One region of the Luteimonas sp. TWI382 genome, then DNA from elsewhere that is predicted to be linked to it. Evidence: predicted binding sites of a transcription regulator. Region 1 holds the regulator's gene; the other holds the start of a gene.
The links. The regulator HrcA, encoded in region 1, represses chaperone genes, less so after heat shock. The targets are predictions, from matches to a motif close to TTNGCACTCNNNNNNNNNGAGTGCNAA.
Positions count from the first base shown of each region.

Region 2: a site for HrcA is predicted at 6,672-6,698, ahead of groES (co-chaperone GroES). Genes of this name have one in related genera too.

Region 1 covers NZ_JBDJNS010000022.1:3,324-18,872, forward strand. The annotation lists gene ABE505_RS13050 (CHASE domain-containing protein) at 246-2,357, shown strand; gene smpB (SsrA-binding protein SmpB) at 2,370-2,870, opposite strand; gene ABE505_RS13060 (SRPBCC family protein) at 2,909-3,343, shown strand; gene ABE505_RS13065 (RnfH family protein) at 3,340-3,618, shown strand; gene bamE (outer membrane protein assembly factor BamE) at 3,627-4,010, opposite strand; gene fur (ferric iron uptake transcriptional regulator) at 4,137-4,541, shown strand; gene recN (DNA repair protein RecN) at 4,666-6,333, opposite strand; gene hrcA (heat-inducible transcriptional repressor HrcA) at 6,451-7,536, shown strand; gene grpE (nucleotide exchange factor GrpE) at 7,642-8,172, shown strand; gene dnaK (molecular chaperone DnaK) at 8,295-10,220, shown strand; gene dnaJ (molecular chaperone DnaJ) at 10,335-11,462, shown strand; gene ABE505_RS13105 (hypothetical protein) at 11,634-12,188, shown strand; gene dapB (4-hydroxy-tetrahydrodipicolinate reductase) at 13,371-14,105, shown strand; gene carA (glutamine-hydrolyzing carbamoyl-phosphate synthase small subunit) at 14,237-15,358, shown strand; gene carB (carbamoyl-phosphate synthase large subunit) at 15,360-15,549, shown strand, end outside.
Region 2 covers NZ_JBDJNS010000016.1:2,719-18,267, forward strand. The annotation lists gene accC (acetyl-CoA carboxylase biotin carboxylase subunit) at 1-1,209, opposite strand, end outside; gene accB (acetyl-CoA carboxylase biotin carboxyl carrier protein) at 1,220-1,699, opposite strand; gene ABE505_RS11240 (hypothetical protein) at 1,737-1,916, opposite strand; gene aroQ (type II 3-dehydroquinate dehydratase) at 1,913-2,359, opposite strand; gene ABE505_RS11250 (TlpA disulfide reductase family protein) at 2,462-3,067, opposite strand; gene ABE505_RS11255 (protein-disulfide reductase DsbD) at 3,064-5,364, opposite strand; gene cutA (divalent-cation tolerance protein CutA) at 5,515-5,853, opposite strand; gene ABE505_RS11265 (acyloxyacyl hydrolase) at 6,033-6,518, shown strand; gene groES (co-chaperone GroES) at 6,746-7,036, shown strand; gene groL (chaperonin GroEL) at 7,169-8,809, shown strand; gene ABE505_RS11280 (hypothetical protein) at 8,967-11,159, shown strand; gene ABE505_RS11285 (3-deoxy-7-phosphoheptulonate synthase) at 11,398-12,471, shown strand; gene ABE505_RS11290 (NAD(P)/FAD-dependent oxidoreductase) at 12,518-13,726, opposite strand; gene ABE505_RS11295 (FAD-dependent oxidoreductase) at 13,866-15,077, shown strand; gene ABE505_RS11300 (GIY-YIG nuclease family protein) at 15,110-15,376, shown strand; gene ABE505_RS11305 (acetyl-CoA hydrolase/transferase family protein) at 15,408-15,549, opposite strand, start outside.

The DNA of each region.
Region 1 (15,549 bases):
TCCGCGCTCAGCGCGGTTGGGATCGGGGGGCCATGCAGCTGGCGTGTTCGGCCGGTCGGACAGTCCCGGGACCCCGGCCCTCCCCGGCAGTTTCCTGTCTACGCCGGGTTGTCTGGCCTAGGGGCGCTGCCTTCGCCTCGCCAGGCCGTTATCCTGTCGCGATGGCTGGATCTTCGCCTTTTCAACGCTTTAGCCCCGCGTCCCTGCGGGCGCGTCTGCGCCGTGGGTATGGGCTCGCGGGGTTGGTGCTGCTCGGCGCGCTGCTGATGGTGGCGCTGTATGCACGCAATGCGAGCGAGCGCGAGCGGCGCTTGGCCGAGGGCAGCTTCGTGGCCGAGGCCGAACGCCTGGCCGATGCGGTCCGCCAGCGCCTGCTGCAGTACGAACTGAGTATCCGGGGCGGGGTGGCGCTGCACAGTGCGGCGGCGGACATGCCGACCACGCGGCAGTGGCGCGGCTATGTCGAGGGCCTGGACATCGCCCGGCAGTTGCCGGGCATGGTGGGGCTGGGCTACGTCGCCTATGTGGACCCGCGTGGACTGGCCGAGCTGCAGCTGCGTCGCCGGGCGCAGGGCGAGGGCCTGTTCCTGGTCACGCCGCGCGGCGCACGCGATAAGTACGGCGCGATCGTCTATTTCGAACCCGAGAATCCGGGGTCGCGCACGATGATCGGCTATGACCAGTACAGTGAGCCGTTGCGTCGGGCGGCGATGGAGGCCGCCCGCGACAGCGGACAGGTCCGCCTGAGCGCGCCGATGCTGCTGCGTCCGATGGCCGCCGACGGCGGGCCGGGCGTGTTGATGTTCGGGCCGGTGTACCGGACTGCGCGGTTCCCGGAGACGCCGGCCGCGCGCGAGAACGCGCTGATCGGCTGGGTGTTCGCCTCCTTCCGGTCTGCGGATTTCATCGACCGGTCCGGCGTGAGCAGTGGTCTCCATACGGCGTTCCGCATCGTGGATGTGACCGATGGCGCAGAGGCGCCCGTGCTGCAGACGCGCAACTTCGACGCCGACCCCTCGGGGCGGGTGCTCCATTCACTGACCCAGACGGTGTATGGCCGTACCTGGCGTTACGACTTCCAGCACCTCGGGCCGTTGACGTCGGGCGGCATGCGCGAGCTCCAGACCACGCTGGTGACCGGGGTGCTGGCCTCGTTGCTGCTGTTCGCGGTGGTGCTGACGCTGGCCAGGACGCAGTCGCGTGCGGAATTCCTGGCACGTCGGCTCAGCGATTCCTACCGTCGCAGCGAGCAGCGATTCCGCAATGCGATGCGCTATTCGGCGACCGGCATGGTGTTGCTGGACCGCAATGGCACCATTGTCGAGACGAATCCGGCGATGGCGCAGATCGCGGGTCTGGAGCAGGCGGCGATGACCGGAACGCGGCTGAGTGAGTACTTTGTCGACGCGCAGGACCAGGTCACGCGGACCCAGGAGATGCAGGCGCTGCGCGAGGGGGTGCATCGCAGTACCCGGCGCCTGCGCCGGTGCGATGGCGATATCCGCCAGGTGCACCTGGCCTCGACATTGGTGCTGGGCGAGTCCGACAGCGAGGTCACGCGGTTGGTGCAGGTCGACGACGTGACCGAGCGTTTGCGCGCCGAGGCGCAGGTGCACGCGCTCAACCGCACGCTCGAATCGCGCGTGGAGCAGCGGACCCGGGAACTCACCCAGGCCAACCACGAACTCGAGTCGTTCGCCTATATCGTCTCGCACGACCTGCGTGCGCCGCTGCGCAGCATTGACGGCTTCGGGCGGATCCTGGCCGAGCGCTACGGCGGTGCGATCGATGCGCAGGGGCAGGACTACCTGGCGCGGGTGCGCAATGCGGCCGCGCGGATGGATGCGCTGATCGATGCGTTGCTGAAGATGTCGCGCATCAGCCGCGGCGAGTTCAAGCGCAGCCCGCTGGACTTGAGCCGTCTGGCGGAGGAGGTGGTGGCCGAATTGCGCCATGCCGAGCCGTCGCGCCAGGTCGAGGTCGTCATCGCGCCGGGGCTGACCGCCGAGGGCGATGTGGCATTGGTACGCAACCTCTTGCAGAACCTGCTCGGCAACGCGTGGAAGTTCACCGCCGATACCGCCGATGCCAGGATCGAGTTCGGCCGCGGCGCCGACGGGGCGTTCTTCGTGCGCGACAACGGCGCGGGGTTCAACGCGGACTACGCCGGCAAGCTATTCCGCCCGTTCCAGCGGCTGCACCGCGAGGACGAATATAAGGGGCACGGCGTGGGCTTGGCGTCGGTCAAGCGCATCGTCGAGCGCCATGGCGGCACGATCTCGGCCGAAGGTGCGCCGGGGCAGGGCGCGACGTTCCGTTTCACGCTGGCGCGCGCGACCGAGCCGTCACCGCGCTGAGGCATCGGCTGGTCAGGCGTCCTTGTTGTGCCGGCGCAGCAGCCGCTGCTTGTCGCGGGCCCAGTCACGCTCGCGCTCGGTCTCGCGCTTGTCGTGCTTCTGCTTGCCCTTGGCCAGCGCGATCTCGGCCTTGATCTTGTTGCCCTTCCAGTACAGCGCGGTCGGCACGACGGTGTAGCCGTCGCGTTGCACGCGGCCGACGAGCACATCGATCTCGCGCCGGTGCAACAGCAGCTTGCGCGTGCGATGGGCGTCGGCGACGACGTGCGTGGACGCCTGGATCAGTGGGGTGATCTGGGCGCCGAACAGGAACAGTTCGCCGTGGCGGATGACGGCGTAGCTCTCGCCGATGTTGGCGCGCCCGGCGCGGATGGCCTTGAGCTCCCAGCCCTGCAGCGCCAGGCCGGCCTCGTAGCGGTCCTCGAGATGGTATTCGTGGCGCGCGCGCTTGTTCAGCGCGATGGTGCCGGTGCTGTTTGCTTTATCCTTGGCCTTGCCGCTTTTCTTGCTCATTCCCGCATTGTCCTCGAAGCACGTCCTCCAGGCGAGTCATGCCCAAGATCGAACGTAGCGCCCTTGTCGGGCAACCGGCCGAGCGCATGTTCGCGCTGGTCAACGATATTGCCGCCTATCCGCGCCGCTTCGCCTGGTGCGATTCGGCGCAGGTCATTGAATCGGGTGAGGACCGCATCGTCGCCCGGCTGGATCTGGGCCTGGGTGCGTTGCGGACCTGGTTCACGACCGAGAACACGCTCTCGCCGCCCGATGCCATCGACATGCAGTTGCGGGACGGCCCGTTCAAGTCGCTGCACGGGCGCTGGACGTTCCGGGCGCTGGATTCCAGCTCGTGCAAGGTGTCGCTGTCGCTGGAGTTCGAGCCGAGCAGCCGCTTGATGCTGCCGGCGCTCACGCTGGGTTTCCGCGGGCTCGCCGATCGCATGGTCAACGACTTCATCCGGGTCGCCGAGCGCGAGCCGGCCGGCTGAGCGCGACGATGCGGATCGAGGTCGTCGACGCGCAGCCCCGTGCGCACCGCAGTTGGACGCTCACGCTACCCGACGGCGCCGATGTCGCGATGGCGCTGTCCGCGCTGCCAGATCCCGCGGTGCTGGACGGCATTGCCGGCTATGCGGTGTACGGCGTGCGCGTGGACACCCGTGCGCGTCTGGCGGACGGCGATCGGCTGGAGCTGCTGCGTGCATTGCAAGTGGATCCGAAAGAGGCACGCAGGCGCCGCGCGGCGAAGCGCGACGCAGACTGAGGCGTCCGTCAGCGGCGCTTGCCGCGCTCCTTGGGCAGGTTGCCGAACTTGCGCATCTCCGCGGCCAGCTCCTGGTCGCGGTTGGGGAAGTAGTCGCCTTCCCAGCGCGCGAGCTGGTCGTTCTCGAAGTAGACCGTGAAGTTCTTCACCTCGGTCTGACCACTGCGGCCGACCCGCTGGGTGGCGGTGTAGTCCCAGCGTTGGTGGTGGAACGGGTCTGCGATCGCGGGCGAGCCCAACAGCGCCTCGACCTGTGGCTTGCCCATGCCCACCTGCAACTGTTCGACCGCGGACTGCTCGATCAGGCTGCCCTGGTAAATCGGCTGCTTGTAGACCAGGGCGCAGCCGCTGGTGGCCAGGACGAGGGCCGAGACGAGAATGACTTTCTGCATGGCGGAGGGCACGGGCCGGGGCTGCGGAGACCGGGCCGATGATACACTGCGCCCACGCCGCCACCGCGATTCAGGCAGCCGGCGTTCAACCGCCAGTGAATGCCGGCCTGTACTCGGAGACACTTCATGGAATCGCTCGACCTGCGCAAGGCAGGACTGAAAGTCACTCACCCGCGCATGCGGATCCTGGACCTGCTGGAGCAGCGCACGCCGCGCCAGCACCTGACCGCCGAGGACATCTACCGGCAGTTGCTCGAGCAGGGCGACGAGATCGGACTGGCGACGGTGTATCGGGTGCTCACCCAGTTCGAGGCCGCCGGCCTGGTGCTCAAGCACAATTTCGAGGGCGGGCACGCGGTGTATGAACTCGACCGCGGCGGCCACCACGACCACATGGTGGACGTGGACACCGGCAAGATCATCGAGTTCGAAAGCGCCGAGATCGAGAAGCTGCAGCACGAGATCGCCGAGCGCTACGGCTACCATCTCGAGGACCACTCGCTGGTGCTGTACGTCCGCAAGAAGCGCTGAGACGTCCGAACCCGATTACCGCGCCACCGGCGATGGTCGGTGTTGGTGCCGCATGTCGCCGGTCGATGGCATGCCAGGTGTGCATGCGTTCTTGGGGCGGAACTTGGGGCGCAGGTCCGTCCCGTCAGACCATGCCCTGCAGCAGCTTGCGGGCGGCGGCGCGGGCTTCGCTGCTGACCTCGACGCCGCCGAGCATGCGCGCCAGTTCCTCGGTCCGGGCGTCGGCCTCGAGCAGGCTGACGCGGCTTTCGGTCGCGCCGCCGCTGGTGACCTTGTGGACCCGATAGTGCGCATGCCCCTTGGAGGCGACCTGGGGCAGGTGGGTCACGCACAGCACCTGGCGGCTCGCGCCCAGGGCGCGCAGCTTGTGGCCGACGATGTCGGCGACTGCGCCGCCGATGCCCGAGTCGACCTCGTCGAAGACCATCGTCGGCACCGCGTCGTGGCCCAGCGCCGCGACCTCGATCGCCAGCGAGATCCGCGACAGCTCGCCGCCCGAGGCCACCCGGCGCAGCGGCCGTGGTGGCTGGCCCGCGTTGGCCGAGACCATGAATTCGATGCGCTCGGCGCCCTGGGGGTCGGGCCGGTCGTGCTCGACCGGCTCGAATGCAATGTCGAACGTCCCGCCGCCCATGCCGAGCTCGTGGATCAGGGCGGTCGTCGCCTTCGATAGCGCCTTGCCGGCCTTGCGGCGGGCTGCGCCCAGGCGGTCGGCGGCGGTGCGCCAGCGCGCGAGTGCGGCGTCGATCTCGTCGTCCAGGCGCGCCAGACGTTCGCCGGCGCCGTCGAGCTGCTCGAGTTCGCTGGCCAGCCGCTGCCGGACCTCGCCCAGCTCCTCGGGTGTGACCCGGTGCTTGCGCGCCAGGTCGTGCAGCCGGCCCAGACGTTGCTCGAGCAACTCGAGCTCGGCCGGGTCGATATCGAGGTCGTCGCGGACCTGCCCGAGCAGGCGGGTGGCCTCGTCGAGCTGGATCGAGGCGGCGTCGAGCATCGCATCGACCTCGCCCAGACGGGGCTCATGGGCGCGCATGCGGCCCAGGTCGTGGCGCAGCGCGTGCAGGGCCTGCGGCAGGCCGACCGCATCCTCGCCGCTCATCCGCGCCAGCGCCGCGTCGCAGGTCTGGATCAGGCCCGCCGCGTTCGCATGGCGGCGGTGGGCAGCGTGCAGGTCGGCGATCGCCTCGGGCTCGAGCCGCTCGCCTTCCAGTTCGTCGAGCTGATGGCGCAGCCAGTCGCGGCGCTCGCCGACATCGCCGATACCGATCAGCGCCTCGCGCTCGCCCTGCAACGCGCGCCAGTCTTGGGCGGCGCCGCGGACCGCGGCCAGCAGGGTGCCATTGCCGGCCTGGGCATCGAGCAGCGCCAACTGGCTGCCGCGCGCCAGCAGCGCCTGGTGTTCATGTTGGCCGTGGATCTCGACCAGACGTCCGGCGAGCTCGGAGAGCTGGGCGATCGTCGCCGGGCGGCCGTTGATCCAGGCCCGCGAGCCGCCGTCGGCGCGCAGCGTGCGGCGCAACTGGCAGGTGGCGCCTTCGTCGAACTCGTTGTCGCGCAGCCAGCGCAGCGCCGGGGCGGCATCGTCCAGCGCGAACTCGGCGTGCAGCTCGGCGCGCTCGGCGCCGTGGCGGACGATGCCGCTGTCGGCGCGCTGGCCGGACAGGAAGCCCAGCGCATCGACCAGCAGCGACTTGCCGGCACCGGTCTCGCCGGAGATGACGGTCAACCCCGGTCCGAACTCAAGGTCGGTGGCGGTGGCGACGGCGAAGTTGCGGATGGCAAGGTGGGTGAGCATCGGTGGAATTGTGCCTTGGCAGCCTGCGGTCGTGTAGCGGCGGCTTGATAGCCCCTGCGCGTCTCATCGGCTAAGACCGCGCTTGCATCGGTGGCGGCGGCGCCGTATACCGCCCGCATGTCGTCCGATGTCCGCCATCCGCTGGATCCGCGCGCCCGCCAGCTGCTGCGCACGCTGATCGGGCGGCATATCCGCGACGGCGAGCCGGTCGGTTCGCAGACGCTCGCCCGGCATGCCGGGCTGGACGTGAGCCCGGCGACGATCCGCAACATCCTGGCCGACCTGGAGGAGGCCGGGCTGCTCAGCTCCCCGCACACCTCGGCCGGGCGCGTGCCCACCGCGCAGGGCTACCGGGTGTTCGTCGATTCGCTGCTCCAGGTCAAGCCGCTGCGCGAGCAGGAGCTGCTGCGCTTGCGCGGGGAGCTGACCGGGGCCGGCGGGCACCAGTCGCTGCTGGGCAGCGCCTCGGAACTGGTCTCGGCGATGACGCGCTTCGTCGGGGTGGTCTCGGTGCCGCGGCGCGAGCAACTGGCGTTCCGGCACATCGATTTCGTGCCGCTCGACGGTCAGCGGGTCATGGCGATCATCGTCTTCGCCGACCACGAAGTGCAGAACCGGATCTTCCAGACCCGGCGCAGCTTCGACGCCGCTGAGCTCGAGCGCGTGGCCAACTACCTCAACCAGCATTGCGCTGGCCGGCCGATGGCCGCGGTGCGGGCGACGCTGGTCGAAGAACTGCGCCATGCCCGCGACGAGATGGAAGCGTTGCTCGCGCAAACGATGGAGCTGGCCGAGCAGGCCTTGGTGCCGGCCGACGAGGATATGGTGCTGGCCGGGCAGAACCGGCTGATCGGGGTGCAGGACCTCTCGGACCTGGACCGGCTACGCGAATTGTTCGAGGCGTTTTCCCGCAAGCGCGAGATCCTGCAGTTGCTCGAGCGCACCCTGCACGCGCCGGGCGTGCGCATCTTCATTGGCGAGGAAACCGGCCTGGCGCCGCTGGAGGGCGTGTCGCTGGTCACCGCGCCGTACGCGGCGGGCGGACGGACACTCGGCGTATTGGGGGTGATCGGCCCGACCCGCATGGCCTACGACCGGGTGATTCCGGTGGTGCAGGCGACCGCGGACTTGCTGGGCGCCGCGCTCGGCGCTCACCCGTCGGCGGGCGAGGGCGCCGCGGGCCGTACGCCCGACGCGGCCTGAGCCGCCAGGCGCGACGCGCCAATTCCCCGGCCGTGGCTTGAAACCGCGGCGGCCAGCCCCATAGCTGGGCGGGTCGGCGGCCAGACGCCCGCCCCGGAACCGGACATGACCCAGGAACAGCACGAGACGCAGCACCCCGAAATCCACGAGTCCGACGACCAGGCCACGCCGGTCGAGGCCCAGCTGACCGAACAGGTCGAGCTGCTGAAGGCCGAACTCGAGCAGGTGCGCGCACAGAGCCTGCTCGAGCGCGCCGACCTGGAAAACCAACGCAAGCGCCTGGCGCGCGAGATCGAGACCGCACGCCGGTTCGCCAATGAGCGCTTGCTCTCGTCGCTGGTGCCGGTGTTCGATGCGCTCGAGGCCGGCTTGGCGAGTGCGCCGGAGAATGATCCGCTGCGCGCCGGCGTCGAACTCACCCTGCGCGAACTGGTCAAGGCGACCGAGAGCAATGGCCTGCGCGTGGTCGCCCCGGCGGCCGGCGACGCCTTCGACCCCGAGCAGCACCAGGCGATGAGCATCGTCGAGGTGCCGGGCGTGCCGCCGGGCGCGGTCGCCCAGGTCTTCCAGAAGGGCTACCTGCTCAACGAGCGCCTGCTGCGCCCGGCGATGGTGGTGGTCGCCAAGGCCGACTGAGCGCGCGCCGCGCCATCGCGCGTCACACCGCTTGAACGCTGTGTTGCGCGCCCCCAGATACCCCGCATCGACGGCCACGCCGCCGTCCCCGCACAACGACATTTCCTAGAGGAAGCATTGCAATGGCAAAGATCATCGGCATCGATCTCGGCACGACCAACTCGTGCGTGGCGATCATGGACGGCGGCAAGGCCAAGGTCATCGAAAACAGCGAAGGCGACCGCACGACGCCGTCGATCGTCGCCTACACCAAGGACGGCGAGGTGCTGGTCGGCGCCTCCGCCAAGCGCCAGGCCGTCACCAACCCCCACAACACGTTCTTCGCGGTCAAGCGTCTGATCGGCCGCAAGTTCAAGGACGCCGAGGTCCAGAAGGACATCGGCCTGGTCCCCTACAAGATCCTCGAGCACGACAACGGCGATGCCTGGGTCGCGACCAGCGACGACAGGAAGCTGTCGGCGCAGGAAGTCTCGGCGCGCATCCTCGAGAAGATGAAGAAGACTGCCGAGGACTACCTGGGCGAGAAGGTCACCGAGGCGGTGATCACGGTGCCGGCGTACTTCAACGACAGCCAGCGCCAGGCGACCAAGGACGCCGGCCGCATCGCCGGCCTCGACGTCAAGCGCATCATCAACGAGCCGACCGCGGCCGCGCTGGCCTATGGCCTGGACAAGAGCGGCGGCGACCGCAAGGTCGCGGTCTACGACCTGGGCGGCGGCACGTTCGACGTGTCGATCATCGAGATCGCGGAAGTCGACGGCGAGAAGCAGTTCGAGGTGCTGGCCACCAACGGCGACACGTTCCTCGGCGGTGAGGACTTCGATGCCCGCGTCATCGATTATCTGGTCGAGGAGTTCCAGAAGGATCAGGGGATCGATCTGCGCAAGGATCCGCTGGCGCTGCAGCGCCTGAAGGATGCGGCCGAGCGCGCCAAGATCGAGCTGTCGTCGTCGCAGCAGACCGAGGTCAACCTGCCCTACGTCACCGCCGACGCCTCGGGTCCGAAGCACCTGAACATCAAGCTGACCCGCGCCAAGCTCGAAGCGCTGGTCGAGGACCTGATCAAGCGTTCGATCGAGCCCTGCCGCATCGCGCTCAACGATGCCGGCCTGCGCGCGTCCGACGTCAACGAGGTCATCCTCGTCGGCGGCCAGACCCGCATGCCCAAGGTGCAGCAGGCCGTTGCCGACTTCTTCGGCAAGGAGCCGCGCAAGGACGTGAACCCCGACGAGGCGGTCGCGATCGGTGCGGCGGTGCAGGGTGGCGTGCTGGCCGGCGACGTCAAGGACGTGCTGCTGCTCGACGTGACCCCGCTGAGCCTGGGCATCGAGACCCTGGGCGGCGTGTTCACCAAGATCATCGAAAAGAACACCACGATCCCGACCAAGGCTTCGCAGACCTTCTCCACCGCCGACGACAACCAGTCGGCCGTGACCGTGCACGTGCTGCAGGGCGAGCGCGAGCAGGCCCGCTTCAACAAGTCGCTGGCGCGCTTCGACCTGACCGGCATCGACCCGGCGCCGCGCGGCATGCCGCAGGTGGAGGTGTCGTTCGACATCGATGCCAACGGCATCCTGCACGTGTCGGCCAAGGACAAGAAGACCGGCAAGGAGCAGAAGGTCGAGATCAAGGCCGGTTCGGGCCTGTCGGATGACGAGATCCAGCGGATGGTCGCCGATGCCGAGGCGCACCGCGAGGACGACCGCAAGTTCCAGGAGCTGGTCGCCGCGCGCAACCAGGCCGATGCGCTGGTGCACGCGACCCGCAGCGCGATCAAGGACAACGGCGACAAGGTGCCCGGCGATGTGATCGGCAATGCCGAGGCTGCGATCGCCGAGGTCGAGACCGCGATGAAGGGCGACGACAAGGCGCAGATCGAGGCCAAGTCCAAGAAGCTCGAGGAAGTCTCCCAGCAGCTGTTCGCCGCTGCTGCCGCGGCCGGCCAGCAGGGCGGTGGCGACGTCGGTGGGCAGGGCGATGCGCCCAAGTCCGACGACGTGGTCGATGCCGAGTTCACCGAGGTCAAGGACGACGAGAAGAAGGCGTAATCGCTGGCGTCGTGATGCGTGATCGAAAGAAGCGGAGCTCGGCTCCGCTTCTTTCTCACGCGCTCACGCACTGACGCTTCGCATCACCCATCACGCATTACGAATCACGGCCTCATGAGCAAACGCGACTACTACGACGTCCTTGGCGTCTCCCGCACCGCCAGCGAAGACGAGTTGAAGAAGGCGTATCGCCGCTGCGCGATGAAGCACCATCCCGACCGCAACCCGGGAGATGCCGCCGCCGAGGCTGCGTTCAAGGAGTGCAAGGAGGCCTACGAGGTGCTCTCGGACGGCGGCAAGCGCCGGATGTACGATCAGCACGGACATGCGGCGTTCGAGCACGGCATGGGCGGCGGCAATGCCGGGCCGGGGTTCGGCCCGGACATGGGCGATATCTTCGGCGACATCTTCGGCAACATCTTCGGCGGCGGCGGACGCAGCGGCCCGCGTCGCGGTGCCGACGTGGGCTATGTGATGGAGCTCGATCTCGAGGAGGCGGTCGCCGGTGTCGAGAAGCGCATCGAGCTGCCGACGTTGACCGGGTGCGAGGACTGCAACGGGAGCGGCTCGGAGGACGGCAAGCGCGAGACCTGCTCGACCTGCGCCGGTCGCGGTCAGGTGCGCATGCAGCGCGGGCCCTTCACGATGCAGCAGGCCTGTCCGCATTGCGGCGGGCACGGCCAGGTCATCGCCAATCCCTGCAAGACGTGTCGCGGTGCCGGTCGGGTCGAAGACGAGAAGGTGCTGTCGGTGAAGATCCCTGCCGGCGTCGATTCGGGCGATCGCATTCGGCTGTCGGGTGAAGGCGAGGCCGGTCCGGCCGGTGCGCCGCCCGGCGACCTGTATGTGGAAGTGCGGGTGCGGCCGCACGACATCTTCGTGCGCGACGGCGACGACCTGCACTGCGAGGTGCCGATCCGCATCTCGCAGGCCGCGCTCGGCGACACGGTCCGCGTGCCCACGCTCGGGGGCGAGGCCGAGATCCGCATTCCGGCCGAGACCCAGACCGGCAAGGTGTTCCGCCTGCGCGACAAGGGTGTCAAGTCGGTGCGCAGCCGCTCGGTCGGCGATCTGTATTGCAAGATCTTCGTCGAAACGCCGGTCAATCTCACCGCCGACCAGCGCGATCTGCTGCAACGCTTCGAGGCAACGTTCACCACGGAGAACGCACGCCGGCATTCGCCCAAGTCGAGCACCTTCATGGACGGCGTCAAGGGGTTCTGGGAGCGCATGACGTCCTGATCGCGTCGCGCGCGCAGGACCGCCGCGCAGGACGTTGTCGAGTTGCGCGCGCCCCGCGCCTGATGGCCAGGCACGCAGCGAGACGCGTTCGGGATTGAGGGCGCGCATCAGATCGAGATCGACGCGGTCTGCGAGCGGGCCGTTCTCCAGACTCGCGGCCATGTGTGCCAGGTGGGCATTGGCCGCCAGGACCTCGTCCGGGAATCGCGCATAGGCGATGGGTCTGCCGGCAGCGTGCGAGAACGCTGCCTCCAACGCCCGACCTGTCGCCCGATCGCTGGCGATCTTCAACGTCTTGCCGGCGAATCGCGTCCTGTCGGCGAACAGGGCGGCGACGATCTTGCCGAGGTCCTGCACCGCGATGAGCTGGATCGGATGCGCGCGGTGGATCAGCGACACCCCTCGCCCCTGGTCGAGCCCAGCGCCGGGGCGCACCAGCATGTCCAAGAGGGTCGTCGGCCGCACGATGGTGGCCGCAAGGGGCAATGCGCGGATGTGGGCCTCGATCCGCGGTTTGGCGTCGAAGCGCGCCACCCCGGTCGGTACGTCGCCGACGCTCGCACCCGACGAGTAGACGAAGTGAGCGACCTCGTGCGCTGCCGCCAGATCGGCAACCTGCGGCCCATGCCGCACCTCGTTCTCGGCCGACAGATCGGCCGGCATCACACTGAAGACGCCATGCGCGCCCGCCATCGCCGATGCCAGGACATCGGCATCGTCCAGTGATCCGGGCACGAGATCGGCGCCAGCGTCCCGCAGCGCGATGGCGGCGGGCCGGGAGGGAGCGCGCGAACGGGCCATGGCGTCTTCAGCAAGGCGCGGGCCGCCGACCCGCCTTGCCGTCCGGTTGCCGAGACGCCGACCGCCGCTGACGGCGTATCGCTCGGCGGGTCCTGCCGGCCCCAGTCTTTGCTGGCAACAGGCCATCGGGTCGCCGCATGATGCGCTGGTCTCAAGCGGGAGGCCGCTTGACGGTTGGGGGCGCGCTGACTAGCCCGATCAGTATCCACAGCCGATGTGGATGGCATGACGACAAACATGTGGATAAGCCGCGCCGACCCGCTTGCGATCGCGTGTGTTGTTGGCTGGTCATTTAATCGCCACATGCTGATCCACGGCCCAACGCAGGGCTTGCTTCGCGCAATCGGATCTGTCTGCACACCACGCGCATCGCCTGCGCGCCGGACGGCGTGTCCGCAGCTGCGCGATATGACGATCCAACGCACCGATCGATGGCATTGCAGACACGGGGTTGCGATCGAACCGAAGGCGGGGCGTGTGCCCCTCGCCCTCTTGACGACACCGCGATCGCGGCATCCAGAGCGATCATCCACAAGCGATGTGGATCGTCTGGTCACAAAGATGTGGATAAGCATCGCGCGGCCGCTTTGCAGGCGGGGGGATTTTGGTTGGTGAAATTTTCGCCACCCAGGCGGGCCGCCGAAAAATCCGGGCTTGACCCGCGCAGCCGCGGATGCATCGCCTGTTGTCGCCTCGGGGTGGGCGAGCGTGGCGACGTGTTCGCGACGTGACGACCGCGCCAGGTCGCCTCCGGTCGCGGTCGTCCACAGCCGGTGTGGATGGCCTGGTCACAAAGATGTGGATAAGCGGCGGCGGCCCTCGATTGGCGCGGCGCGATGATGGTGGCGAAAAAATCGCCATGCATCGCCTGGGCAGGGCAAGCTCGGACTTGACCTGCGCAGCGGTTTGCGTCGGCAGCGCCTCAGGCCCCGCGCGAGGTGCAGCACCTGGCTTGTTGGTGGAACGCTCAGTCCCGGAAACGGTGCGTGGCCGTTTCCTCCCGGGACGGCCGACCGCACTGCCACCTCGACGCTAGAATGCGGACATGAGAACGCGCCCCGATCGTCTTGCCGTTTCGACCCCGCTGCTGTGTATGGCGGTGGCCCGATGAGCGCGCCTGTCCGGGTGCTGGTGCATGGCGCATCCGGCCGGATGGGGCAGGCCGTGCTGCGCTTGGCCGCGTCGTGTGACGAAGTGGCCGTCGTGGCGGCGGTGTCGGGCAGCGCGCCGCGCCAGCGGGTGATCGGCGGTGTGCCGTATTTCGGCGCCGCCGAGCTCGGTGGGGCGCCGACCTTCGATGTCGCCATCGACTTCAGCCTGCCGGCAGGCTTCGATGCGTTGCTGGCGCTGTGCGAGCGACGTGGTGCGGCGCTGGTCTCGGGCACCACCGGGCTGTCGGAGGCGCAGCGCGCCGCTCTGGACGCCGCCGCGGCACGGATCCCGGTGCTGTGGGCGTCGAACTTCAGCCTCGGGGTCGCGGTCCTGCAGGACCTGGTCGCGCGCGCGGCGGCGATGCTGCCGGGCTGGGACTGCGACATCGTCGAGTCGCATCACACGCGCAAGCTCGATGCGCCGTCGGGGACCGCGTTGACGCTGGGCGCGGCCGCCGAAGGGCAGGGCGCCCGCCCGCGCTACGCCTCGATCCGGGCCGGTGACATCGTCGGCGAGCACCTGGTGCAGTTCACGACCCGCGGCGAGCGCATCGAGCTCGTCCACCGGGCCGGCGATCGCGACATCTTCGCGGCCGGCGCGTTGCATGTGGCGGCGCGGCTGGCCGGGCGCGCGCCGCGCCGTTATGCGATCGCCGAGCTCCTCGGGGCAGGCGAGACGACCGCGACGTGACCGGTCGCGTTCGCCGCGCTGGCGCAGCGGGGCCGGCGTCGGTACAATTCTCGCTCGCCTGAACCTCTCGCCTCCGGACCGGCTGCCGCCGCTCTGGCGGTTTCCTGCAACCTGACGTAGGCGAAGACCACGTGACAGATTCCGCAATTCTCGTCCTTGAAGACGGCACCGTGTTCGAGGGCGTTTCCGTGGGCGCTCCTGGCCTGTCGGTCGGCGAAACGGTGTTCAACACCGCAATGACCGGCTACCAGGAAGTGCTCACCGATCCGTCGTATGCGCGCCAGCTGGTGACGCTTACCTATCCGCACATCGGCAATACCGGCTGCACCGACCAGGACGATGAGGCCAATCGGGTGTGGGCCGCCGGGCTGATCGTGCGCGACGTGCCGCGCCGTCCGAGCAACTGGCGTAGCCAGGTGGCGCTGCCCGAGTGGCTGCGCGCACGCGGCATCGTCGCGATCGCCGGCATCGACACCCGCAAGCTGACGCGTCTGCTGCGCGACCGCGGCGCGATGAACGGCGCGCTGATGGCCGGCGAGGTGAACGTGGAGCAGGCGCTCGAGGCCGCGCGCAAGTTCCCGGGCCTGAAGGGCATGGACCTGGCGAAGGTGGTCAGTACGGCCGAACGCTACGCGTGGTCGGATGGCCAGCTCGACCTGGACGCGAACGTGTTCGTGTCGGCGCCGCCGAAGTTCAAGGTCGTGGCCTACGACTACGGCGTCAAGCACAACATTCTGCGCATGCTCGCCGAGCGCGGCTGCGCGTTGACGGTGGTGCCGGCGCAGACGCCGGCCAGCGAGGTGCTCGCGCTGGCGCCCGACGGCGTGTTCCTGTCCAACGGCCCGGGCGATCCGGCACCGTGCGACTACGCAATCGAGGCGATCCGCACCTTCGTCGAGAAGAAGGTGCCGACCTTCGGCATCTGTCTGGGCCACCAGCTGCTGGCGCTCGCGGCCGGCGCGCAGACCATGAAGATGCCGCACGGCCATCATGGTGCGAACCATCCGGTGCAGGCCGTCGATGGCGGCCGGGTGATGATCACCTCGCAGAACCACGGCTTCGCGGTCGACGAATCGACGCTGCCGGCCAACGTGCGCGTGACCCACCGCTCGCTGTTCGACGGCACCAACCAGGGCATCGCGCTGACCGATGCGCCGGCCTTCTCGTTCCAGGGACATCCCGAGGCGTCGCCGGGGCCGCGCGACGTGGCGCCGCTCTTCGACCAGTTCGTAGCGCTGATGGAGGCGCGTTGACATGCCCAAGCGTTCCGACATCAAGACCATCCTGATCATCGGCGCCGGGCCGATCGTCATCGGCCAGGCCTGCGAGTTCGACTACTCCGGTGCCCAGGCCTGCAAGGCATTGCGCGAGGAGGGCTACCGCGTGGTGCTGGTGAACTCCAACCCGGCCACGATCATGACCGACCCGGAGACCGCGGACGCGG
Region 2 (15,549 bases), on a different contig from region 1:
GCGCATCCGGCAGATTGCCTGCTCGCGGTCGGCGCCGTGCACGATCAGCTTGCCGATCATCGAGTCGTAGTTCGGCGGCACCGCATAGCCTTCGTAGACATGCGTGTCGACGCGCACGCCCGGGCCGCCGGGGGCGTGGAAGTGCAGAATCGTGCCGGGCGAGGGCAGGAAGGTCTCCGGGTCCTCGGCGTTGATGCGGCATTCGATGGCGTGGCCGGTGAGCACCACGTCCTCCTGGCGGATCGACAGCTTGTGGCCCGAGGCGATCATCAGCTGCTCGCGCACCAGGTCGATGCCGGTCACCATCTCGGTCACCGGGTGCTCCACCTGGATGCGGGTGTTCATCTCGATGAAGTAGAAGCGGCCGTTCTCGTAGAGGAACTCGAACGTGCCCGCGCCGCGATAGCCGATGCGGATGCACGCATCCACGCAGACCTTGCCGATCTGCGCACGCGCCTCGGGCGTGATGCCCGGTGCGGGTGCTTCCTCGACGACCTTCTGGTGCCGGCGCTGCATCGAGCAATCGCGCTCGCCCAGATGGATCGCGCCGCCCTGGCCGTCGGCCAGCACCTGGATCTCCACGTGGCGCGGGTTCTCCAGGAACTTCTCCATGTAGACCATGTCGTTGCCGAACGCGGCCTTGGCTTCCTGCTTGGTCGTGGCGATGGCGTTGACCAGTGCCGCTTCGGTGTGGACCACGCGCATGCCGCGCCCGCCGCCGCCGCCGGCCGCCTTGACGATGACCGGGTAGCCGATCTCGCGCGCGATCTTGACGTTGGTCGCCGGGTCGTCGCCGAGCGGGCCGCCCGAGCCCGGCACGCAGGGCACGCCGGCCTCCTTCATCGCGCGGATCGCCTCGACCTTGTCGCCCATCAATCGGATGGTCTCGGCCTTCGGGCCGATGAACACGAAGCCCGACTGCTCGACGCGTTCGGCGAAATCGGCGTTTTCGCTGAGGAAGCCGTAACCAGGGTGGATGGCCTGGGCGTCGGTGACCTCGGCGGCGGCAATGATCGCCGGCATGTCGAGATAGCTGCGGTTGGACGGCGGCGGGCCGATGCAGACCGACTCGTCGGCCATCGCCACGTGCTTGAGGTTGCGATCGACGGTGGAATGCACCGCGACCGTACGGATGCCGAGCGTGTGGCACGCGCGCAGGATGCGCAGCGCGATCTCGCCCCGGTTGGCGATGACGACTTTTTCAAGCATCGGGGCGGCCTCAGCCGATCACGAACAACGGCTGATCGAACTCGACCGGCTGGCCGCTTTCGCACAGGATCGCGACGACCGTGCCGGAGGTTTCGGCCTCGATCGGGTTGAACATCTTCATCGCCTCGATGATGCCCAGCGTGTCGCCGGCCTTGACCTGCTGGCCGACCGACACGAATGCCGGCTTGTCGGGCGCAGGCGAGGCGTAGAAGGTGCCGACCATCGGCGATTTGGTGACCTGGCCGGGCGGCAGGTCGTCGCCGGCCTTGGGCGTGCCGCCGGTGGCGGCATCGACCGGGGAGCTCATCGGCATGACAGGCTCGGGCGCGCGCGGGGCGGGGGCCGCCGGGGCCGGGGCATAGGCCACCGGCGCGGCCGCAGCCGAGGTGCGCGACAGGCGGACCGATTCCTCGCCTTCCTTGATCTCGATCTCGGTCAGGTTGGACTCTTCGAGCAGGTCGATGAGCTTCTTGATTTTGCGGAGATCCATGCGGGCCTCGTGGTTGTCGGCGGAATGGCGGGCAGGCTTACAGCGCGCGAAGCTGCTGCAACTGCCCGATGCGAAGACGGGTGGGGTCGATCAGGCACGTCAGGCGGGCGTCGTTGCGAGAGCTGCCGCCGATGGCGAGGGCGTACGCTGCCGACAGCGGCCAGGCGGCCGCGATGCACGCCAGCAGCACGGCAGGTGCGGCGCCATGGTGCGTCATGCGGCAGGCTCCAGCCTGAGCAACGCGGCATCGAGGGCATAGCGGTAACTGTCTGCGCCGAAGCCGCAGACCACGCCGGTGGCCAGATCGCTGAAGTAGCTGGTGTGCCGGAATGGTTCGCGGCGATGCGGATTCGACAGGTGGATCTCGATGAACGGGATCGCGACCGCGGCCAGGGCGTCGCGCAGCGCGACCGACGTGTGGGTGAATGCCGCAGGGTTGAGCAGGATCATCGCGGTGCCGTCGCTGCGCGCCGCCTGGACCCGGTCGACGAGCACATGCTCGGCATTCGACTGCAGGCTGTCGATCGTGTGACCGGCGGCAGTCGCGCGCTCGCGCAGCATCGCGTCGATGTCGGCGAGCGTCGCATGGCCGTAGACCTCCGGCTCGCGCGTGCCGAGCAGGTTGAGGTTGGGGCCATGCAGGACGAGGATCGACGCCATCGGGCACCGGGTGCGGGAAGTGCGCGAAGTCTGCGTGATGTCTCCATTGCTGTCCAGTTCGCAGACGTTCGGCGATTTTAAACGGCCGTTTGATTTCGCCGCTCAGCGGGTGGCCCAGTCCTCGGTTTCCCCGTGCGCGAACGGGCCGATCCGCTGTTTGCGCACCCGCCCGTCGGCGTCGATCAGCACGGTGTAGGGCAGCACCCCGCGCGGATTGCCCAGACGCACGCCGGCATCGGCTGGCCCAGGGGCGTCGATCGCGATCGGGTAGGCGACCGGGATGCGTTCCAGGAACGTTCGGACGGCCTCGGCATCGTCGAGCGCGATGCCGAGCACTTGCACGCCGTCTGGGCCCTGTTGGCGGGCGAAGCGGTCGAGTTCGGGCATCTCCTCGATGCAGGGGCCGCACCAACTGGCCCACAGGTTCACCAGCAGCGGGCGCCCGGCATAGGCGTCGGGCAGTTGCAGCCGGCTGCCGTCGAGCAGCGCGATCTCGAAGCCGGGCACCGGCTCGCCGCGCCGGGCCACGGTCACGCCGGCGGGTGGCGGCTCGGCGGCGGCGACCAGCGCATCGTTGTACAGACGCTGGCCGGCCTCGGTGCCGAGCAGCGGGCCGGGGCCGGAGACGAACAGGCTGGCGAGCACGCCCAGTCCGCCGGCCACGATGGCGACCGCGATGATCGCCAGCGTGCCGCCACGCCGCGTCACTGTGCGGCGCCCGCGCGTTCGAGCGCGCTCGTCACCACCGCCTCGCTCAGCAGCGCCGGCAGCACCTCGCCCTCCCCGCCGCCGCGCGGGTAGACCACGTACAACGGGACGCCGACGGCGCCGTGCGCTTCGAGGAACGCGCCGATCTGCGGGTCGACGTTGGTCCAGTCGCCGACCATGTAGGTCGCCCCGGACCGGGTCAGGGCCTCGCGGAACGCTGGCTGGGACAGCACGCGGCGTTCGTTGGCCTTGCAGGTCACGCACCAGTCGGCGGTCATGTTGACAAACACCGGCGTCCCGGCCTCGCGCAGTGCCTGCAGGCGTTGCGCCGAGTACGCGACCTCATCGTCCGTATCGGTGGCCACTGCGCGGGGCGTGTCCGACGGTGCATAGCGCACCGCGTAGGCGGCCGGCAGCAGCGACACCAGCAGCAGGCCCAGCGCCAGCGCGCGCGAGACCATGCCGCCGGTCCAGCGACGCCGTTCGAACCACCACAGCGCGAGCGCGAACAGCACCAGACCGGCGAGCAGCAGCGTCATCGCGTTCACGCCCGACTGCCGTCCGAACACCCACAGCAGCCACAGCGCGGTCAGATACATCGGGAATGCCAGCGCCTGCTTGAACGTTTCCATCCACGCGCCTGGCTTGGGCAGGCGATCGGCGAGCGCCGGCACCAGCCCGATCAACAGGAACGGCAGGGCCAGGCCCAGGCCCAGCATCAGGAACACCGCCAGCGCGAGTGTCGCGGGCGCGGCGAACGCGTAGGCCAGTGCCCCGCCCATGAACGGGGCGATGCACGGGCTGGCGACCACGCAGGCCAGGACGCCGGTAAAGAAGTCGCCGCTGGGCCCGGTGCGCGCGGCCAGCGCCTGGCCGAGATTGCCGACCCGGCCGCCGAGCGTGAACACGCCCGACAGGCTCAGCCCGACTGCGAACATCAGATACACCAGCGCGGCCACGAACCAGGGTTGCTGCAACTGGAAGCCCCAGCCCAGCGCTTGGCCGGCGGCGCGCAGCGCCAGCACCAGCAACCCGACCGCCGCGAACGCGACCAGGACGCCGGCCGTGTACCACAGCGCATGTGCCCGGGCCCGCGCGCGACTGCCGCCGCTCTGCGCCAGGCCCAGCACCTTCAACGACAGGATCGGCAGCACGCAGGGCATCAAGTTGAGTACCAGGCCGCCGAGCAGCGCCAGCGCGAGCGCCGCCAGCAGGCCGGTGCGCGGCGCGGCGGGGGGGCGGGTGCGCGCGGCGTTGTCGGCGACCGCATCGCTGCCGGCCGCGGCGGCTGCGTTCGCGACGTCGTCGGAAGAAAGCGGCGCGGCAGGGGCGCTGGCGACGGGCGCTTGGGCCGCCTCGGCGGCGTCCGTCGAGCCGGCATCGGCGACCGGGGGGGCTGCAGCCGGCGTGGCCGCAGCGGCCGTCGTCGTGCCCGCAGGCAGCGCCACCGGGACGCGACGGGTCATCGGCGGGTAGCAGATACCATCGGTCTGGCAGCCCTGGAAGGTCGCCACCACCTCGACGTCGGCGGCATCGGGTCGACGGCGCAGCACCGGCAGCGGCACGTCGACCTGGTCGAAGTACACGGTCACCGCGCCGAAATGATCGTCGTGATGCGCCTTGCCGGCGGGCCAGCGTGGCTGGCCGGCGCGCAGACCCGACGCCCCCTCGATCGTGAAGCGATTGCGGTCCTGATAGAGGTAGTAGCCCGGCGCCGGGGTGAAGCGCATCAGAATGGTGTCGCCATCCTGCGCAATCGCCTCGAAGGCGAACGCGCGTTCGGCGGGCAGCGCATCGCCCGTCCCCGACAGCGCCCGCCCCAGCGCCGCAAAACCGGGGTCAGTGTCGCTTTTTGCAGCAGGCGACGTCGCATCAGTTCGCGAGAAAACCGACGCTGACCCCGGTGTTGGTTGGGGGAGAGCGACTTGGAGGGTACGGGTCTGCGGGGGGTAGCAGATGCCGGCGTCGGCGCAGCCCTGGTACTTGACCTGCAGTGCGACGCGGCGTGTGCCGGCGGCCGGGTGTCCGTCCAGGGTTGCGATCAGCCGACCGCGGTAGGTTTCGACTTCGCCGAAGAATTCATCGACGTGGCGGTGGCCATCGGGCAGCGCCAGCGTGCCGGCACCGAAGCTGCCGTCGGGCACCTGGGCCGCGGTGCGGTGTCGATACAGGTAGTAGCCGTCGGCGATCTTCCAGCGGATCTCGATCCGGTCGTGGGCGACCGCCGTGGCCGAGAGCGCCAGCGCCTCATCGACCGGCAGCACATCGTCGAAGTCGACGGCAGCGGCGGGCGACATCGTGCCCAGTAGCGCAGCCGCGAGCAGACCATGCCAGGTGCGGGACGCCTGGCGGCGGAGGGGCGCAGCCTGGGACAGGAGCGAGGCAGGGAAGAACGTACGCATCGCGGCAGTATCGCAGGCCGCCCCGCGCGATGCCCAACGCCAGGTTCAGTCCGCGTCGCCGGCCTCGATCGGTGCGGTCTCGGCCTCGACCCAGTGCAGGTAATCGGCCAGTCCGCCGGCGACCGGCAGCGCGACGAGCTCGGGGACGTCATAAGGATGCAGCGCCCGCAGCCGTTCGGTCAGCGCCTCGAGTCGGTCTGCGGTGGTCTTGATCACCAGCAGGACCTCGGCATCGGTCTGGACTCGGCCCTGCCAGCGGTAGATCGAGGTCACGCCCGGGACCAGGCTGACGCAGGCGGCGAGCCGGGCATCGACGAGCGTGCGTGCGATGCGCTGGGCCGAGGCCTCGTCCGGGCAGCTGTTGAGGCAAGTCAGCACAGGCATCCGGCCAAGGTATCGGTTCGGTGTCCATCGTGCACGCGGTATGCACGACGCCGGCGCGACGCTGCGTCGGCCAGTCAGGGATGGTCTATCCCGCTGGTGGGCAGTCCACGCGGATCACGATTAGTGAACTCGCCGGTATACTTACTTTTCCTCCCCCCTACGCTGTCTCGGCGGTCACCATGCGCCTTCGCTCGTCTTTCGTTCTCGCTGCCGGTCTCGCGCTGGCCGCGCCGCTTGCCGCTCAGGCGGCCTCCCCCATCGATGTCGGCGTCGGCGCCTCGGCCACGCGCGAGAATGAGACCACCGCGGTCGTCACTCTGGCGTGGTTGCCCGAGTGGCGGCGCACCGCCCATGGTGTGCTGCGCTGGGAGTTGGGCGGCGTCTACATCCAAGCGCGCGGCGATACCCGTTTCGATCTCGACGAGGACACCGGCGTGATCCATGGTGGCGCACGTTACGAGCGCGACAATGGGTTCACCGCCGGCTTCGGCGTTGGTGTGCAGATCGGCGAGACCGATGCGCTGTCGGGCAATCCGCAGTTCGTGAGCACCATCGGCTGGCGTTGGCAGCGATTCTCGCTGCTGGCCCGCCACATCTCCAACGCCAGCATCAAGCAGCCCAACGACGGCGAGACGATGCTCGTTGCCGCCTGGCGCTTCCGCTGAACCACTGCCGGAACGCACACCGGCCCTGGCGCTGCGCCGGGGTCTCGCGTTTCAACGGCCTCAAGATTTTTCTGCGCGGCCCCTTGTAAAGCCGCAGCGCGCACCCATCTCCCGTCGCGTCCCTGGCTTGCCAGGGTGCGTGCGCCGCGCGTTCTGGCAGTCCCCATGGGCGAGTGCTAGAATTCGGGCCCGTTTTCTTCACAATCAATCACTTAGAGAGGGTTGGAATGAGCAATCTCAAGCCGCTGTACGACCGCGTCGTGGTCAAGCCCGTCGAGGCCGAAGAGAAGACTGCCGGCGGCATCCTGATCCCGGACAACGCCAAGGAAAAGCCCACCAAGGGCGAAGTCGTCGCCGTCGGCGAAGGCAAGGCCCTGGACAACGGCAGCGTGCGCGCGCCGAAGGTCAAGGTCGGCGACATCGTGATCTACGGTCAGTACTCGGGCAGCGCCTACAAGGCCGAAGGCATCGAATACAAGATCGTGAAGGAAGACGACATCCTCGCGATCGTCGGCTGATCGAAAGCGGGGGCGTCAGGCCTCGCGAGTGGGGAATCGAGGCGGTCAACGCCCATTTTCGCGCCTCGCGAATCGTCCGCGTCCTGCGCTTTTCCAAATCCCTAATCCCCTATTTCAATTCCGGAGTTTTCAATGGCTGCTAAGGAAATCCGCTTCGGCGAAGACGCGCGCTCCAAGATGGTGCGCGGCGTCAACGTGCTCGCCAACGCCGTCAAGGCGACCCTCGGCCCGAAGGGCCGCAACGTCGTGCTCGAAAAGAGCTTCGGCGCGCCGACGATCACCAAGGACGGCGTGTCCGTCGCCAAGGAGATCGAACTGGCCGACAAGTTCGAGAACATGGGCGCGCAGATGGTCAAGGAGGTCGCCTCCAAGACGTCCGACAACGCCGGTGACGGCACCACGACCGCGACCGTGCTCGCCCAGGCGTTCATCCGCGAGGGCTCCAAGGCCGTCGCCGCCGGCATGAACCCGATGGACCTCAAGCGCGGCATCGACAAGGCGGTGCAGGCCGCCGTCGCCGAGCTCAAGAACCTGTCCAAGCCGACGGCCGACGACAAGGCGATCGCCCAGGTCGGTACGATCTCGGCCAACTCCGACGAGTCGATCGGCACGATCATCGCCGACGCGATGAAGAAGGTCGGCAAGGAAGGCGTGATCACGGTCGAGGAAGGCTCGGGCCTGGAGAACGAGCTCGACGTCGTCGAGGGCATGCAGTTCGACCGCGGCTACCTGTCGCCGTACTTCGTCAACAACCAGCAGTCGCAGACCGCCGATCTCGACGATCCGTTCATCCTGCTGCACGACAAGAAGATCTCCAACGTCCGTGACCTGCTGCCCGTCCTCGAGGGCGTGGCCAAGGCCGGCAAGCCGCTGCTGATCGTCGCCGAGGAAGTCGAGGGCGAGGCTCTGGCCACGCTCGTCGTCAACACCATCCGCGGCATCGTCAAGGTCGTGGCCGTCAAGGCGCCGGGCTTCGGCGACCGTCGCAAGGCGATGCTCGAAGACATGGCCGTGCTGACCGGCGGCACCGTGATCTCCGAGGAAGTGGGTCTGTCGCTCGAGAAGGCGACGATCAACGACCTGGGCCGCGCCAAGAAGGTGCAGGTCTCCAAGGAGAACACCACGATCATCGACGGCGCCGGCGACACCGGTTCGATCGAGTCGCGCATCAAGCAGATCAAGGCGCAGATCGAGGAGACCTCCTCGGACTACGACCGCGAGAAGCTGCAGGAGCGCGTGGCCAAGCTGGCCGGTGGTGTGGCGGTGATCAAGGTCGGCGCCTCGACCGAGATCGAAATGAAGGAGAAGAAGGCCCGCGTCGAAGACGCCCTGCACGCCACGCGCGCAGCCGTCGAGGAAGGCGTGGTCCCCGGCGGTGGCGTCGCGCTGATCCGCGCGCTGGCTGCGATCTCCGATCTCAAGGGTGCCAACGAAGACCAGAACCACGGCATCGCGATCGCGCTGCGTGCGATGGAAGCCCCGCTGCGCGAGATCGTGACCAACGCCGGCGAAGAGCCGTCGGTCATCGTCAACAACGTCAAGGGCGGGACCGGCAACTACGGTTACAACGCCGCCAATGGCGAGTACGGCGACATGGTCGAGTTCGGTATCCTGGACCCGACCAAGGTCACCCGCACCGCGCTGCAGAACGCCGCGTCGATCGCCGGTCTGATGATCACGACCGAAGCGATGGTCGCCGAGCTGCCGAAGAAGGACGAGCCGGCGATGCCGCCGGGCGGTGGCATGGGCGGCATGGGCGGCATGGATTTCTGATCCAGCGCCTGCGTCGTATCGCGACACCCCGGACCCCCGCGCAAGCGGGGGTCTTTTTGTTTGGGCCGGTCCTCCTGGGGCAGTGGCGGCATGGCGCCACCGCCCCGTCGGCGTCGCGTGTTCGGCGCCGTCACCCGCCATCGGCGATGCTGTCGGCATGACGACCACGACCGCTTCCTGGCTCCGCGCGCACCGGCGAGGGGTGCGCCTGGGCGTGACCCTGCTCGTGGCGCTGTACCTGCTGTATCTGATCGCGGCCAACGTGCTGCTCAACAGCGCGCTGGGCGAACGCCTGGTCAATCGCAAGCCCGAGCGCTACCACGCGCAGTGGTCCTGGGCGATGAGTCTGTATCCCGGACACATCCACGCGCGCGACGTGGTGATGGGCGGGCATGCCCGCACCAATCTGTGGACCGCCGCCACGCCGCGCGCCGACGGCCGGATCAAGCTGTTGCCGCTGCTGTGGCGCGAGGTCGCGTTCGGCACCATCCGCGCGCAGGATGTGTCGGTCCACGTCGCACGCACGCCGCACGACATGCCGACCACTGTGCGACCGGGCCAGAAGCCCTGGACGTTGCGCTTCGATGCGATCACCACGCCGAGCCTGTTGCGCTTCGACTTCTACCAGGCCCGCGTGACCGGGCACGGCGACGCCCGATTCGTGTTCGAGAAGCAGTTGCAGGGCGGGCCGATGGCGGTCGGGCATTCGACACTGCGCATGCCCGACGCGACCCTGCGCGTGGGCGACGTGGCGCTGCTGCGCGAGGGCGCTCTGGACTTCGAGATCGCGATGCCGGCCCACATCCGGGAACAGGCGCAGGGCGTGGAGAAGCTGGTGCTGGTCGATCTGCGTCTACGCGTCGACGGCCCGGCGCCGGGCGTTGACCTGGTCGCGCGCAACGACGATGCACTGCCGATCGGGACCGCTGCGAGCTCCGGACACCTGCGCGCCGACCTACGGCTCGAGCGCGGCGTCCTGATGCCCGGCAGCCGGCTGGACTGGTCGGCGCCGGTGTTCTCGCGCGGCGCGGACGGGACGGCGTTGCGCCATCCGCTGGGCGTCGCGCTACGGACCGCGCCCGATGCGATCGCGCTCGCGGCCCGGGTGCCGGCACCTTCGACCGGTACGCCCTGGCTGCGCGCGGACCTGCGCGTCGACGACCGCAGGCTCGGTCCGGACGACTGGCTGCGTCCTCTGCGTGCACTGGGCGGTACCGTGGAGACGCAGTGGCCGGCGGTGCCCCTGCGCTGGGTCGACGTGCTGCTCGACGACGTCGACTGGCTGTCCTTCGATGGACGGGCCGACCTCGAGGCTGCCCTCGCGCTGCAGCATGGGCAGCTACGGCCCGGAAGCCGGATCGACGTGCGCGACGCGCGCGTACGGGCCCGGGTGCTCGACAACCGGCTCGAAGGGGCCGCGCATGCCGCGATGCGCATGGAGGCGGCCGAGGACGAAGCGCCCCGGACCACAGTCGCGATCGAGATGGATCGCTTCACGTTGGCGCCCGAGGCCTCGCCTGAGCGTGTCGATCTGCGCGGGCGCGACCTGCGCCTGGATCTTGCATCCAGCGGCCCGCTGGCCGAATTCCACGAACGGCTGGAGGCGCGCCTGCGGTTCGACGATGCGCAGGTGCCGGACCTGCGCAGCTTCAACCGCTATCTGCCCGGGGACAGCGCACGCCTGCTGGGCGGCAGCGGACAGGCGAGTGGCGACCTGCGCCTGGACAACGCCGGCGAAATGGCCAGCGGGCGCCTGCAGGTGCGTGGCAGCGGGGTCCGGGTGGCGCTCGGGCCCTCGCGGCTGACCGGCGACGTGGCGCTCGACAGCCGCCTGACGCGGGCACAGAAGACAGGACGCCACTACACGATCGATTCGGTGGCCGCGCGCCTAGACGGCGTGCGGATGGAAGGCGAGTCGAGTGGGAAAGCGTCGCCGTGGTGGGCGCGTCTGGCGCTCGAGCAGGGCACGCTGCAATGGCGCGAGCCTTTTGAGGTGACCGGGCGCGGCCAGGTCGACATGCGCGACATCAGCGTGCTGCTGGGCCTGTTCGCCGAGCGTCGCGTGCTGCCGCGCTGGATCGGCAACCTGGTCGACGCCGGCCAGGTCCATGCGACGGGCGACTTGCGCATGCGCGACAAGGAACTGGTGTTCGATCGCATCGAGGCGCGCAATGACCGGGTTGATCTGAAGGCCAGGCTGCGGATCGACGACGGCCATCCTGCGGGCGATCTGTACGCGCGCTGGGGCGTGCTGGGGCTGGGCGTGGAGCTGCAGGGCGGCGAGCGCACGCTGCATATCGCCGGCGCCCGCGACTGGTACGAGGGGCGGCCGCCGCTACTGCCCAGGTGAGGCCGGGATGCGATGGTCGCAGATGCAACCGTCGCATTGCCGGGTTCGACGTGCTATCACTGGCGCCATGAACCGCGTCGCCGCCTTCTATCGTTGGTATTGGTTTCCCACGCCCCCGGCGGTGGAAGGCCTGCGCGTACCCTGACGATCTCGGTTCACACGCATCCCTGAAAGCCGCCAGCGACCCTGGCGGCTTTTTTCATGCCCGTTCTCCCGCTTTCTTCCAGGATCTTTCCGCATGCCCCCCGATACCGACGACCTGCGTATCCGCGACCTGCAGCCGCTGACACCTCCGATGCAGCTGTTGGCCGAGTTGCCCTGCGACGAGGCGATGTCATCGACGGTCACCGATGCCCGTGCGGCCTGCCATGCCATCCTCCACGGCCATGACGACCGCCTGATCGTCGTCGTGGGCCCGTGCTCGATCCACGACCCGGTCGCGGCGATGGACTACGCGCATCGCCTGCGCGCGCTGCGCGACACGCACGGCGATGCGCTAGAGCTGGTCATGCGCGTGTACTTCGAGAAGCCGCGTACGACGATCGGCTGGAAGGGGCTGATCAACGATCCCGATCTGGACGGCAGTTTCCGCATCGACCGCGGGCTGCGGCTCGCGCGCAGCCTGCTGCGCGACGTCAACGCCCTGGGCTTGCCGGCCGGCGTGGAGTTCCTCGACATCATCAGCCCGCAGTACCTCGCCGACCTGGTCGCGTGGGGCGCGATCGGCGCCCGTACCACCGAGAGCCAGGTGCATCGCGAGATGGCGTCGGGGCTGTCGTGCCCGGTCGGCTTCAAGAACGGCACCGGCGGCGACGTGCGCATCGCGGTCGATGCCGTCGGCGCGGCCTCCCACTCCCATCATTTCCTCGCCGTGGGCAAGGACGGCCGCTGCGCGATCGCCGCCACCGCCGGCAACCTGGATTGCCATGTGATCCTGCGCGGTGGCGTGCGGCCCAACTACGACGCGGCCAGCGTCGAGGCCGCGGCCCAGGTACTGGTCGCCAGCGGCCTGCGCCCGGCGCTGATGGTCGACGCCAGCCATGCCAACAGCGGCAAGAATCCCGACAACCAGCCCGCGGTGATCGCCGACATCGCCGACCGCATCGCTGCCGGCGAGCGGCGCATCATAGGGACGATGATCGAAAGCCACCTGGTCGCCGGCAAGCAGCCGCTCGCCCCCGGCCGGGCGCTGACCTACGGCCAGAGCATCACCGATGGTTGCATCGACTGGGCCACGACGGTCGACGTACTCGACCGGCTGGCCGACGCGGTCCGGACCCGCCGAAGCCGGGCCGACGCCCAGGCTGCGTGAGCGCCGCCTGGGCGACGTCAGTGCGCGCGATCGTGCGCTGACGCGCTCAGGCGGTGCTGCCGGCCGCCATGCCCGATGCCCAGGCCCACTGGAAGTTGTAACCGCCCAGCCAGCCGGTCACGTCGAGAACCTCGCCGACGAAGTACAGCCCCGGCGCGTGCCGCGATTCGAGCGTGCGCGACGACACCGCCTGGGTGTCGACGCCGCCGAGCGTGACCTCGGCGGTGCGGTAGCCCTCGGTGCCGCTGGCGACCAGCGGCCAGGCCTGCAACAGCGCCGCGGTGTCGTGCAGTTGCGCGGGTGTGTACTGCCGCATCGGCCGGCTCGCCAGCCACACCTCGCACAGCCGCTGCGCGAACCGGCGCGGCATCACGTCGGCCAGCACGGTCCGCAGTTCGGATGCCGGACGCTCGGCCTGCTGCGCCTGCAGCCACGCCAGCGCATCGCGGCCCGGCAGCAGGTCCAGGCGCAGGTCGTCGCCGGGCTGCCAATAGGAAGAGATCTGCAGGATCGCCGGGCCGCTGAGGCCGCGATGGGTGATCAGCATGCGGTTGCGGAACGCGGCGCCGTTGCAGCCGGCTTCGACGTCGAGTGCGACGCCCGACAGCTCGGCGAGCCGCTCTTGGTGCTTGCCGCTGAGGGTCAGTGGCACCAGGCCGGCACGCGTGGGGAGCAGGGCATGCCCGAACGCGCGTGCGATCTCGTAGCCGAAGCCGCTCGCGCCCAGGCTCGGGATCGACAGCCCGCCGGTCGCCACGATCAAGGAAGCGCAGTGCAGCGTGCCGATCGCGGTCTCGAGCCGAAAGCCGCCCTCGACTGCGCGCGGCAGCTGCACCGCGCAATGCGTGCGGACCTGCACACCAACGGCCTGCGCCTCGTCGAGCAGCATGCGCACGATCTGCTTCGAAGACCCATCGCAGAACAACTGCCCGAGCTCCTTTTCGTGCCAGGCGATCCCGTGGCGGTCGACCAGATCGATGACATCCTGCGGCGTGTAGCGCGCCAGCGCGGACTTGCAGAAGTGCGGGTTCGACGACAGGTACTGCGCTGGCGTGGTGCCGGTGTTGGTGAAGTTGCAGTGGCCGCCGCCCGACATCAGGATCTTTTTGCCGACCTTGTTGGCGTGGTCGAGCACCAGCACGCGGCGACCGTGCTGGCCGGCCGCGATCGCCGCCATCAACCCGGCCGCGCCCGCCCCCAGGACGATCACGTCCGGATCCTGGCGGGGCGGGGCGGCGGGGGCGGGATCGGACATCGGGGCGGCACGGCGGAGAGCGGGGGGCGCAGTCTAGGCGGTCCGCCGCCTCGACGCCTCGGCGGTGAGGCGGAGCGGTCTCCGCACGGCGCTCACACGGCGCTCAATAGGCTGCGCCATCTTTCTCGATGATGCAGCCATGGATCTCAAGAGCGGCTATCCGTTCTGGGCCGTCCGCAACGGCCTGATGCATGCATTCCCCAAGCTCGATCAGGACCTGCGGTGCGACGTGCTGGTGATCGGTGGCGGCATCACCGGGGCGCTGATCGCCGACGAACTGGCGGCGCACGGGCACGAGGTCGTCGTGCTCGAGCAGCGCGATGTCGCCTGGGGCAGCAGCGCGGCGAGCACCGCACTGCTGCAGTACGAGATCGATACCCACCTGGTGGACCTGGCGCAGCGCTACGGCGAAGACGACGCGGCGCTGGCCTACCGCGCCTGCGGCGAGGCGATCGACCTGCTCGCCGGCATCGCCCGCGACGTGCGCGATGTCGACTTCGAGCGTACCGGCAGCCTCTACTACGCCAGCCGGCAGCGGGACGTGTCGGCGCTGCGGGACGAGTACGTCGCACGGCGTCGGCATGGGTTCGACATCGAGTACCTCGACGGGCCCACGGTGCAGGCGCGCTACGGGTTCGAAGCGCCGGCCGCGTTGCTCAGCGCGCAGGCCGCCCAGGTCGATCCCTATCGCTTCGCCTCGCGGCTGTTGGCGCGGCTGGCCCGGCGCGGCGCTGGCGTCTATGACCGCAGCACGGTCGTGGACCTGCAGGCGCGCAGCCGCGACGTGCTCGCGACGACCGACGCCGGCACCCACGTCCGTGCGCGTCATGTCGTCGTCGCGGCCGGTTACGCCAGCCAGCACTGGCTGCCCAAGCGCGTGGCGCGCAACCGCAGCAGTTACGCCTTCGTCACCGATCCCTTGGACGACGCCTTGCCCGAGCGGCTGGCGCGGTTGCTGGTCTGGGAGACGGCGCGGCCGTACCTGTACCTGCGCACCACTGGCGACCGCCGCTTGCTGATCGGCGGCGAGGACGACGCGGTCGACGTGCCCGCCCGCCGCGATGCGCGCGTCGACAAGAAGGCGCGCCGGCTGATGAAGCGGGTGCAGTCCCTCTGGCCGGCGCTCGATCTGCAACCGACCTTCGCCTGGGCCGGCACGTTCGCCGAAACCGAAGACGGCCTGCCGTTCTTCGGCCCGCATCCGGCGACCGGCCCGCGCGTGCATTACGCGATGGCCTACGGCGGCAACGGCATCACCTATTCGATGCTCGGTGCCGGCCTGTTGCGCGCCGGCATCGAGCGTCGTCGCCATCCGCTGGCCCGGTTGTTCGCGTTCGACCGGCTGGATTGACGCTCGCGCATCGCGCCGCCGATGATCCGGCCATGACCACCGCGCAGCCCTGGCACCTCTACCTGCTCGAATGCCGCGACGGCAGTTGGTATGCGGGCATTACCACCGATCTTGACGCGCGGTTCAGAGCGCATGCGACCGGTCGCGGCGCCAAGTACACACGGGCGCACCCGCCGGTGCGGCTGCTGGCCAGTCGGCCTTATGCCGATCGCGCCAGCGCGTCGCGCGCCGAATGGCAGCTCAAGCGCCAGCCGCGCGCCCGCAAGCTTGCCTGGCTGCAGGCGCAGCCGGGGCCGTAGCCCGACGCGGCCGGTCCGGGACGCCTTGGGCTCAGCGCGCGGCGCGCATGTCGCCGGTGTCGAGCCAGCGCTGGTGCCAGGACAGCGCCTCGGGCAGCAGGTGCGGGGTGTGCTTGCCGTAACTGTCGCGCAGCGCGCGCGCGAAGTAGTCCGCCAGCGCGTCGCGATAGTCC